One region of the Paenibacillus sp. PastF-3 genome, then DNA from elsewhere that is predicted to be linked to it. Evidence: riboswitches for the same ligand, from Rfam matches in the RefSeq annotation. Region 1 holds a riboswitch; each other region holds the start of a gene.
The links. Region 1 has a riboswitch for cyclic di-AMP ahead of M2444_RS23885 (C40 family peptidase). Riboswitches for the same ligand answer to the same signal wherever they lie in the genome.
Positions count from the first base shown of each region.

Region 2: linked by a shared signal. The riboswitch ahead of M2444_RS32710 (C40 family peptidase) and the one ahead of M2444_RS23885 (C40 family peptidase) in region 1 are both predicted to bind cyclic di-AMP.
Region 3: linked by a shared signal. The riboswitch ahead of M2444_RS03825 (APC family permease) and the one ahead of M2444_RS23885 (C40 family peptidase) in region 1 are both predicted to bind cyclic di-AMP.

Region 1 covers NZ_JARXWM010000014.1:52,722-56,001, forward strand. The annotation lists gene M2444_RS23875 (DUF6803 family protein) at 1-421, opposite strand, end outside; gene M2444_RS23880 (TVP38/TMEM64 family protein) at 593-1,174, shown strand; cyclic di-AMP (ydaO/yuaA leader) riboswitch at 1,358-1,489, shown strand; gene M2444_RS23885 (C40 family peptidase) at 1,494-1,961, shown strand; gene M2444_RS23890 (hypothetical protein) at 2,190-2,375, opposite strand; gene M2444_RS23895 (Ig-like domain-containing protein) at 2,601-2,978, shown strand; gene M2444_RS23900 (CueP family metal-binding protein) at 3,123-3,280, shown strand, end outside.
Region 2 covers NZ_JARXWM010000032.1:24,795-28,074, reverse strand. The annotation lists gene M2444_RS32720 (c-type cytochrome) at 1-317, opposite strand, end outside; gene M2444_RS32715 (GNAT family N-acetyltransferase) at 445-930, opposite strand; gene M2444_RS32710 (C40 family peptidase) at 1,133-1,624, opposite strand; cyclic di-AMP (ydaO/yuaA leader) riboswitch at 1,630-1,771, opposite strand; gene M2444_RS32705 (C40 family peptidase) at 2,131-2,559, opposite strand; cyclic di-AMP (ydaO/yuaA leader) riboswitch at 2,613-2,750, opposite strand; gene M2444_RS32700 (hypothetical protein) at 2,964-3,280, opposite strand, start outside.
Region 3 covers NZ_JARXWM010000001.1:833,393-836,672, reverse strand. The annotation lists gene M2444_RS03835 (DsbA family protein) at 1-545, shown strand, start outside; gene M2444_RS03830 (disulfide oxidoreductase) at 542-1,006, shown strand; cyclic di-AMP (ydaO/yuaA leader) riboswitch at 1,203-1,360, shown strand; gene M2444_RS03825 (APC family permease) at 1,484-3,280, shown strand, end outside.

The DNA.
Region 1 (3,280 bases):
TGTGTGCAACAACGAGAAACCCGCTGACGAGAATAAAGTGAAGCTTGAGCTTTCCTTCTTCCGAACGTTTACGGCCGATAAGCCCAAGCTCCAAAAGAGCCAGAGGCAGCAGGAAGAATACGCCACTGAGGTAAAATCCAACCGCGACTACGTCTACCCAGGAATGCCACTCTCCATTTACGGTCAGAGGGACAAAAGCTGTCGGGAAGAGATACAAGAAAACTCCTGTAAAGTAGAGACCGGCCAAAATACTGCAGATTCGGTTAAACGCCTTTAATCCACCCTGGACGTTTTTGTTGAAAAGGATAAAGAACTCGGTTACTGTAATAGTCTCAGCAAAAATGACGGGGATTGCCATAAAGATGATCAGATTCCACGGCTGGCTGTCCATAAGAAGGGACATGTAATGAGTCATGTTCATTGATTAATTCCCTCCATTTATATAATTACTGCAAGAGTTATCATATGTGGAAAGTTTGTAGAAGAGATTGGAGAAGGAGTATCAATAGATGGAAAATAGAGTTGAAGATATAGAGTATAGAATTCGTTTAGAAGATAGGTATACTACGTGGATTGAAAGTGAAGGGGAAGTATGGAATACCTAGGAGTGGATTCAGAATTACTCATGCGGTGGCTGATGGTATGGGGAGCCTGGGCAGTCCTCATAAGTTTATTGATAAATGTGGTCATAAGTGTTGTAGGAATCATTCCATCAGTGGCACTAACGACTGTGAATATGTTAGTCTTTGGTGTGGTTCCCGGGTTTCTTCTCTCTTGGATCGGAGAAGTTTTAGGGGCAGCCGTCTCTTATCTTCTTTATCGCAAAGGTACCTTAACTTATAAGGAGAAATATCGTCCGAATAAAACCATCAAATGGCAGTCCCAGATTCAATCATTAAGTCCGAAGCGTCAGTTTTTTAGCATAATAATTGTCCGATCAGCGCCGTTAATTCCTTCATCATTAGTCACTCTAATCTGCGTTATTTCCAAAGTAGGCTTTTCAAGTTTTATAGTTGCTTCTGCGATAGGTAAAATACCATCGTTGCTACTTGAGACACTCATTGGCTATGGATATGTTAATCTAATGGACACTAAATTCAAGTTAATGATTACAATTTTGTTTCTTTTATTGAGCACCATTATTTTTTATCTTGATAGAAAGAAAAAGGGATAATGCATGGACAATAGAAAAATAGTTACTTATATAAATAGGGTTTTTGCGTAATTAAAGCTCGAAAATCTGCATTATACACTAAAAAAGTGTAGAAACTATGTAGTTTAAAAATAAAAGTATAAAATTTGTGAAAGCATTGACAGGCGATTTCTTGATATATTAAAGTGTAATTAGTTACAAAATATTAACCAACTGCCGAATTTCGTATTGAAAACGGGGGAACCATTCCGGGTGAATTATTCTTGTGAGCAAGAGAATATAGGGAACCTTTAACCGAACCCTCAGCTAACTCCGTAGGCATTGAAGGGAGAACAAGGTTCTGAAGAAAGTCATTTTATCTTTACTAGGAGCTGCAGTTATTTTCACAACAGCTGTACCAAGTACTTTTGCAAGTGAGGTAAAACTGGAGAGTGAAGTGAATCAGGTACTCGGGACACCTTATTTATGGGGTGGAACCACTAAGGCAGGATTCGATTGTTCCGGATTCATCCTGTATGTACTAAAAAAGTTTAATGTGGATGATCTTCCACGCACTTCCCAGTCACAAGCTAAAGTAGGGACACCCGTTGCAAAAGAGAACTTACGATCAGGAGATTTGGTGTTTTTTAATACCTTTGGTAATGGTATCTCCCATGCCGGAATTTACTTAGGCGACGATCAATTCGCCCACTCCTCAAGCAGCAAGGGAGTAAGCATAAGCAAGTTGTCCGAAAGATACTACAAAGATCGTTATGTTACGGCTCGGCGTGTAGTAGATAAAGAGAGTTATCTTAGTATGGTTAATTAAGTAATAGGTGAGGGGGTATCCAGCAGCCATATATGGCTGCAGGATACCCCTAGTTTTTTAGAAGATCCCAGAACGGTCTGTTTTCTCATTTCCCTAATCCCACAGATTCCTCCTCAACATACAAAGGAGTCCCCTATATATCATGGGGACTCCTTTGTATGTTGGTCACTAATATCTTTTCAAATGGATATAATCATATGTTTGCTCTAGGGTATGTATGTGATGTTCTTATAACCTAATATCAATAGTTTGCCCACGATATTCGTCCAGTATATTTGCCTTTGGGTTTTGAATGGGTTCTTTAGCATGCTCGTGATTGGTGATTTTTTTGTCTCCTGTTCCCGTATGCATTCCATCCATTCCACAGTTCTTTGGCATATTAGCTGAACCTGATAATCCACTTAACCCATTCATATAATATTCCTCCTAGTAGTATAATTCAACTCTTTAATACCCTCTCATGGTAACACTTAAATGTACATTTTATATGTGGTAGGTGAGTAGAAGCCCAATTTCTTTTGGTTGGACAACTTGGAAGAAGTCTACACTCTCACTCGGATTCGTTAATTATTTTTAAAAAGAACATCATATCTTCATACTTTCTCCAAAATGTATTGCTATACTGTGAGGAGATTAAGAATGAAGGTATTGAAAAAAGGTGTATTAACAGCTACATTATCTGTAGCTTTTTTAACATTAACAATCACCAGTCCAGCTGCTTTAACGCCAGCGACACAAGCGGCACAAGCGGTAAAAGTAACTTCAATTGCAGTCAAAGGCCCTTCTAATCCTTTAAGGCCATCTGAAACCTTTCAGCTGAAGCCCACCGCGGTGACCTCACCCAAAGGCGGGAAAATAAAGATAACCTATTCTTCAAGTAATTCTAAAGTAGCAACGGTAAATGCAAGTGGATTAGTGACAGCGGTTGCTTCAGGAAAGGCTACCATTAATGTAAATTCAGGCGGCAAAAAAACATCTGTAGTAATAAATGTGGTAACTTCTGATCACAAACACTGATGCTTAACAAGAGAATTATGAGCATGATGCCAGTAAAATTATAAACTGAATCCCAGCAGTTCCTGATCCCTGGAAATAGATTGGCCAGAGCAAAAGATGTAATATTAAACGGCACTAAATGTAAAAAGGAAGGTAGTAAATTTCATGAATAAAAAAGTATTTATGTCCACGGCTATAGCGATAACTTTGATTGGTGTAGCTTTGGGCACCTATACAATCGCTGACAGGGGAAAAACTGAGCCGATTGGTGAAAAGCTAGCCCAAACAAACGATATTAAAAAATTGGTGAATGACTACAGCAT
Region 2 (3,280 bases), on a different contig from region 1:
TCCTCAGGGGCTAGCTTTTCTTTAAAGGAAGGCATTTGACCGCGTCCTTTAGTTACAATACTGTAGATTGCTTCAGCATCATGTTGACCGCCTTCGTTTTGAAGACTGGGTCCAACTCCACCTTGAAGCTGATCGCCGTGACAGGTAATACAGCTGGCTTTCACGGTTGCTTCCGCCTTTGCTGCATCCAATTGGACTTCCGGCATCGTCGGCTTATTCTGTTCAGCTACCTCTTCTTTACCTGGAAGTGTAAACATAAGTACTACCGCAAAGGCACAGGCGGCAAAAAACAAACCGCTCATGATCCATTTCTGCATCCCAGTTCGTCCCTTCTATGTAAGCTGCTCCCTACATTATAGCTCAAGGTGAAGCGTTATCATAGGGTTTGTGACAAAAAAATGAACGACAATGCCATCAAATCATTGAAAAATATGGAATTTAATATTATTTGTCATAGACCATGCAATAAAAAGGTTTGTTTCCTGTGGGGGTTAGGCGCTCATACGTATCGGTAATCGTAAATCCACACTTTTGGTAAGTTCGGATCGCCCGCTGGTTCCAGGTCAATACCTCTAGATCAATCTCACGCTCAGGATAACGAATTAAGGCTGCTTGCACGATTGCATCCATGAATGTTTTGCCTAGACCTTGACCGCATAGATCAGGGCGCATGCCAATTCCCAAGCGAACAACACCTTCCATTGGAAACAACTGCGCGAATCCACATAAAATCCCTTGCCCATTTAATATGGAGACATATTGCTCATTACGTAGCTGAGGGTCACCGAACTCGATTCCAAGAGCCTGCATTTGCTCCCATGGCATCCAGCCGTAAATATTATAAGGGGCAGTGTAATCCCAGTTGCAAATCTCTTCCGCGTGACTGGTCTCCATAGGCGCTACATGAAACGTAACAGAGGAATTTATCATAAGGTTAAGGACCTCCTTTCACGGGGGTTGCTTTAAAATATAAGAAAGTATACTAATTATATACAAAAATAGGCTTGGTCGACTCAGAAATTTATGAGATTATTGTTTTACAAATTCTGAGAGGGGTAAATACTAAATAAGACAAAAAACAAGCTCTTCCCCAAGAATCAACATCTTGGAAAAGAGCCTATGTACGATTTACTTATTGAACATCATCATTATCTTCTGTCTCAGAAGCAACAGAATGATAAGCATCCGTGCTCATAATGCGTTTAGCGCCGATGTAGCGTTTCACGTAGTAGCTATCACTCAGGGAGCTAATCGTTACACCGCGTGAGGAAGATGCGTGTGCAAACTTGCCTTCACCGACATAAATACCGACATGGGAGACACCCTTGCCACTTGTATTGAAGAATACAAGATCTCCAGATCTTAAATCATCTTGGGAGATAGCAGTACCCATTTGAAACTGGGAACCTGATTGGTGTGGTAGGTTAATACCAATTTTATCAAATACATACATTGTAAATCCGGAGCAATCAAATCCATTTGTGGAGATGCCGCCGGATACGTACTTAGTTCCGATGGTCTTGTCGATCACTTTATCCATTTTGGAATCCGCGAAAGCGCTTCCTGCTCCAATGGTGAAAATAATGGAAAAGCTAAGTACTGCTGCTGCTAGCTTCTTCTTCAAAAGTTTATACCCCTTCCGGATGCCTACGAGGTTAGCTTAAGGGTTCGGTTGAAGGTCCCCTATGACCCCTCTAAAAATGGAGGTCAATTCACCCAAAGTTGGTTCCCCCGTTTTCCTAATAGTCAGGAAACTCGGCTGATACTGTTGATTAGGAATAGCTTGTAATCAATACATGACAAAACCTTTGTAAATAACAACTTAATGATTACAAAAATGTTACTAAAATCTTACTGCAGTTATTGTAACAAACAGAGTGCCGCTTGGCAATCGTTTTTAACATAATCATGCAGAAAAATTCGTTTTTTTAAAGACAAAATGCATATGTAAGCGATAATATTAAACTAATTTTTATATTTATTGAAATTTTTATCAAATAAAATTGTTTAAAGTCTGTTCTAGAGGTGTAAAGAATATAATGAGGCAAAAGAAAACCTGGATTCGATTAAGTCAATAATCAAACCCAGGTCCTATATAATGTAATTGTGTGGTTTAGTTGTGGCGAAGTATTAATCGTAGGCTACAGCTTGATATGAGGAAGTACTCATTACTCTTTTAGCACCAACGTAGCGATTGGCCCAGTAGGACTGGCTAAGTGAAGTGATGGTTACGCCATATGAAGATGATGATTGTGCGAATTTTCCGTTTCCAACATAAATGCCGACATGGGATACGCCGTTGCCCAATGTGTTAAAGAAAACTAGGTCACCTGAACGCAACTTGCTTTTGGCTACAGGAGTTCCAACATTATATTGAGCTTTTGAAGTACGGGGCAAAGAAAGACCCACCTTCTTGAATACATACGTAGTAAATCCAGAACAGTCAAACCCGGCAGTGCTAGTGCCTCCGGTTTTATAGGCAACTCCAATTGTCTTTGAAATAACACTGTCCATCTTAGAATCTGCAAAGGCACTTCCTCCACCAATAGAGAACGCCATCACAAGTCCTAGCGCCGCAGCGACGCATGCTTTTCTTAAATTCTTCAAAAAAATTGTACCCCTTCCAATGCCTGTGAGGTTAGCTTAAGGATTCGGTAGAAGTTTCCCTATGATCCCTGCAAAGCGAGATCAATTCACCCAAAATATGGTTCCCCCACTTCCTGGTGCCAGGAATTCGGCGTTTTATGCACCAGATAGTGACTTATCGACAAAACTACGATAAATACATGAAGTTATGTAGAAATCGTTTCAAATGATTACAAACTTGTTACCAATGGAACAGGACTTATTGTAACAAAGTCTTTATGATTTTGCAAATCGACATAATTTTCTATAACGCGAAAGAGTCCCGGCTCCTGATTGAGGAACCGGGACTCTTATATTATGTGCTGTAAGACCTTGAATTATTGTGGGAATGCTTTACTGTGCCATAGATGATATTGTGCTGAGATTCCCCACATTTTGAAGAGTGTAGAAGGCAGGGGTGAGATTTGACGGATAATCAGCGCCGGTAGGCCAGGGCAGAAGAGACCCGTTAGTCCGCATATTAGCAAAAGAACCAGACCTGCTGCACCAAGTAGGATTGAAATGCCTATTGCTGGAATCAGCGACTTCAAGCAAATGAATAGGGAGGAGAACATCCCCGTGCCGCTGGTATAACCAAACTGCATATATAGAAGGAACAGGCGTACGATAAAGATGTATATAAGCCATGCCAATA
Region 3 (3,280 bases), on a different contig from region 1:
ACAGTGAGCTACCTAGAGTTGGTAAAGAGGATGCACCTGTTAAAATTGTTGAATTTGGAGACTTAAAATGTCCAGCGTGTTCCCAATTTGCAACTTCAGTTAAACCGAAAATTGTTCAAGATTTTGTCAACGAGGGAAAAGCAGCGCTCTACTTTGTAAATATGGCTTTCGTTGGTCCAGACTCTGAAACGGCCTCACTTGCTGCATTATCTGTTTATCATCAGAATAATGATGAGTTCTGGAAGTTCTATGATGCTGTATATGCTCAGCAAGGTGATGAAAGTGAAGAATGGGCGACTGAAGATTTCTTAGTAAGCCTTGCGGAGAAAGAGAAGTTAGCTATCGATTACGAACTGCTTCGTAAAGATATTAAGGATCGTACGTATGCAGATGAGCTGAATAAGGGTATGCAGTTAGCTAGTGAAGCTGGGGTGACGACTACACCATCCCTTTACATCAATGGAGTAATGATTGCGGATCCTTTTAACATTGAAGCGATTTCAACTGAAATTAACGACGCCGCAAAAGCTGTGGAGGCAAAGTGACAAAGTTCCTATCTTTTTGCAAGCGTAACTGCCTGTATCTGGCCTGGTTCGTCTCTTTAGTTGCTGTAGCTGGTAGCTTGTATTTGAGCGAAGTATTGAAATATGAACCTTGTAAGCTTTGCTGGTTCCAGCGAATTTTTATGTATCCGCAGTTATTCCTCTTGGGAATTGCGACGTTTCGAGGAGATAAAAGGATTATCCCATATGTACTTCCATTAAGCTTGATTGGTGGCAGTATCTCGATTTATCATTATGCGGAGCAGAAGATTCCTGCGTTAAGTAAAGTGCTTCCTTGTACAATTGGTGTTCCTTGTAATAAGGATTACTTGAACTATTTCGGATTCATTACGATTCCTTTTCTTGCTTTAATCGCGTTTGCTTTAATAAGTATTTTACTTTGGTACGGACGCAAGGAAGAAGAAGTGATGGAATTAGAAACAGAAGAAAGTTTAGGATTTTGATTTTTCAACTTTGAAGGAACGAAAAAATGTGAAAAGTGACTAAAAACACGACCCAGAGGGATAATTGAAGAGAATGAAAGAGAGCATCCAATTAGACGCTGTATTTGCGCTTTTTGGATGTTTTTTCATTCTTTTTTCATTTTTTTCAACGCTTTACTGCATACACTTTGTAGACTAATATTAGACCTTGTGAGAAGTTGAATATGCGCTGAATTTTCTTAGGAAAAACGGGGGAACCAAACTTGGCATATGTGCCAATGGGGTGAATCGGAATAGGTCGATTGGACTTGTACCGTAGGGCTAAACCACAGCCCGAATCCGCCAGCTAACCTCGTAAGCAAGGTGGGATAATGACCATGCATAGCATGCGGATCATTTCCGTATGCTATTTTTTGTGTCTGCATTTATGAAATCCACCAATGAAAACAGCGCGCGGAAATTCCGTTTCAGCTCCCAAAGAAAGGAACTGTATCCACCATGGTAAGCAAGGTAAAACGACTATTGATCGGGCGTCCGATGAAGTCGAACGAACTCGATCATGAAAAGTTATCCAAGGTTAAAGCACTGGCTGTCCTGTCTTCTGATGCGCTCTCGTCTGTAGCCTACGGAACGGAACAAATTCTGATTGTACTGGTGGCTGCCGGGTTTACTGCCATCTGGTATTCCCTGCCAATTGCATTAGCCGTATTGGGCCTGCTGGCCATCCTGATTTTATCCTATCGGCAGACGATCTACGCTTATCCGCAAGGAGGAGGAGCTTACATCGTTGCCAAGAGTAATCTTGGTGTTCCGACAGGGCTTTTAGCAGGAGGGTCTTTGTTAGTGGATTACATTCTGACCGTAGCTGTTAGTGCCTCGGCAGGGACAGATGCGATCACATCAGCGTTTCCAAGTCTTCATAATCACACGGTTCTTATTGCTGTATCCGTAATTATTCTTCTAACATTGATTAATCTTCGCGGAGTTACAGAATCGGCTTCATTTATCGCAATCCCAGTGTATTTGTTTGTGGTGTCGATTGTAGTTTTGATTATCTCCGGTGTTATTAAATATGCAGCAGGTGGCGTACATGCGAATGTCCCTGAAATAGGCAGCGCCGTCTCCAATGTTAGTTTGTTTCTACTATTAAAAGCCTTCAGTTCTGGTTGTTCGGCACTTACGGGTGTAGAGGCTGTATCTAATGCCATTCCAAACTTTAAAGCACCGGCTGAAAAGAATGCAGCCAAGACCTTAATGGTCATGGGGGTTATACTTGGATTTATGTTTACAGGTATCACATTACTGGCCTATTGGTACGGTATAGTGCCTGATGAAAAGGCAACGGTTGTTTCTCAGATCGCTGAATCGACCTTTGGTCGCGGAACTTTATATTTTTTCATTCAAGGGATTACAGCAGTCATTTTATTCTTAGCAGCTAATACAGCTTACTCAGCGTTCCCGCTGCTCGCCTTTATGTTTGCAAAAGATAAATATATGCCACATGCTTTTATGGTTCGTGGTGACCGTCTAGGTTTCTCAAATGGTATTATTTTTCTAGGTGTTCTGTCTGCTGTACTTGTAGCTGCATTTCACGGAAATACAGAAAGCTTGATTCCTCTTTATGCGGTAGGTGTCTTCATTCCGTTCACATTGTCCCAGCTTGGAATGATGGTTCATTGGTTTAAAACCAAACCAGCGGGATGGAAAAAAAGATTTGTTGTAAATACCATCGGTATGCTGACTACATTGACAATTACGCTTATTTTTATCATTACTAAGTTCTCAAGCGTATGGATGGCGTTCATTTTCTTACCTGCTGTAATGTTTGTGTTCCACCGCATTCACAAGCACTATTTGAACACAGCAGATCAGCTTCGTATATGTCCGGCTACGGATAAACCTTTGATTAAAGGAAGTACGGTTGTTGTCCCTGTTGCTGGTGTAACACGTGCTGTACTGCATTCCATCAGCTATGCCAAGTCTCTAACAGATAATGTAGTAGCCGTGTATGTTGGCTTTGATGAAGAGGACATTCAAAAGATGGAGCAACGGTGGGAGGAATGGAATCCGGGTGTACGCCTGATTGTACTTCGTTCCAGATATCGCAGTATTATTCGTCCGTTAGTGAAATTTATTGATACCGTGGAGTGGAAGACCGCAGCGACGGATCATATCACGATTCTGATTCCACAGTTTATAACTAAGCATTGGTGGCAAGCTGTACTTCATAATCAGACCAGCTTTTTAATCCGTTCGTATCTAATGAATTCAAAAGATGTTGTAGTTGCGACTGTC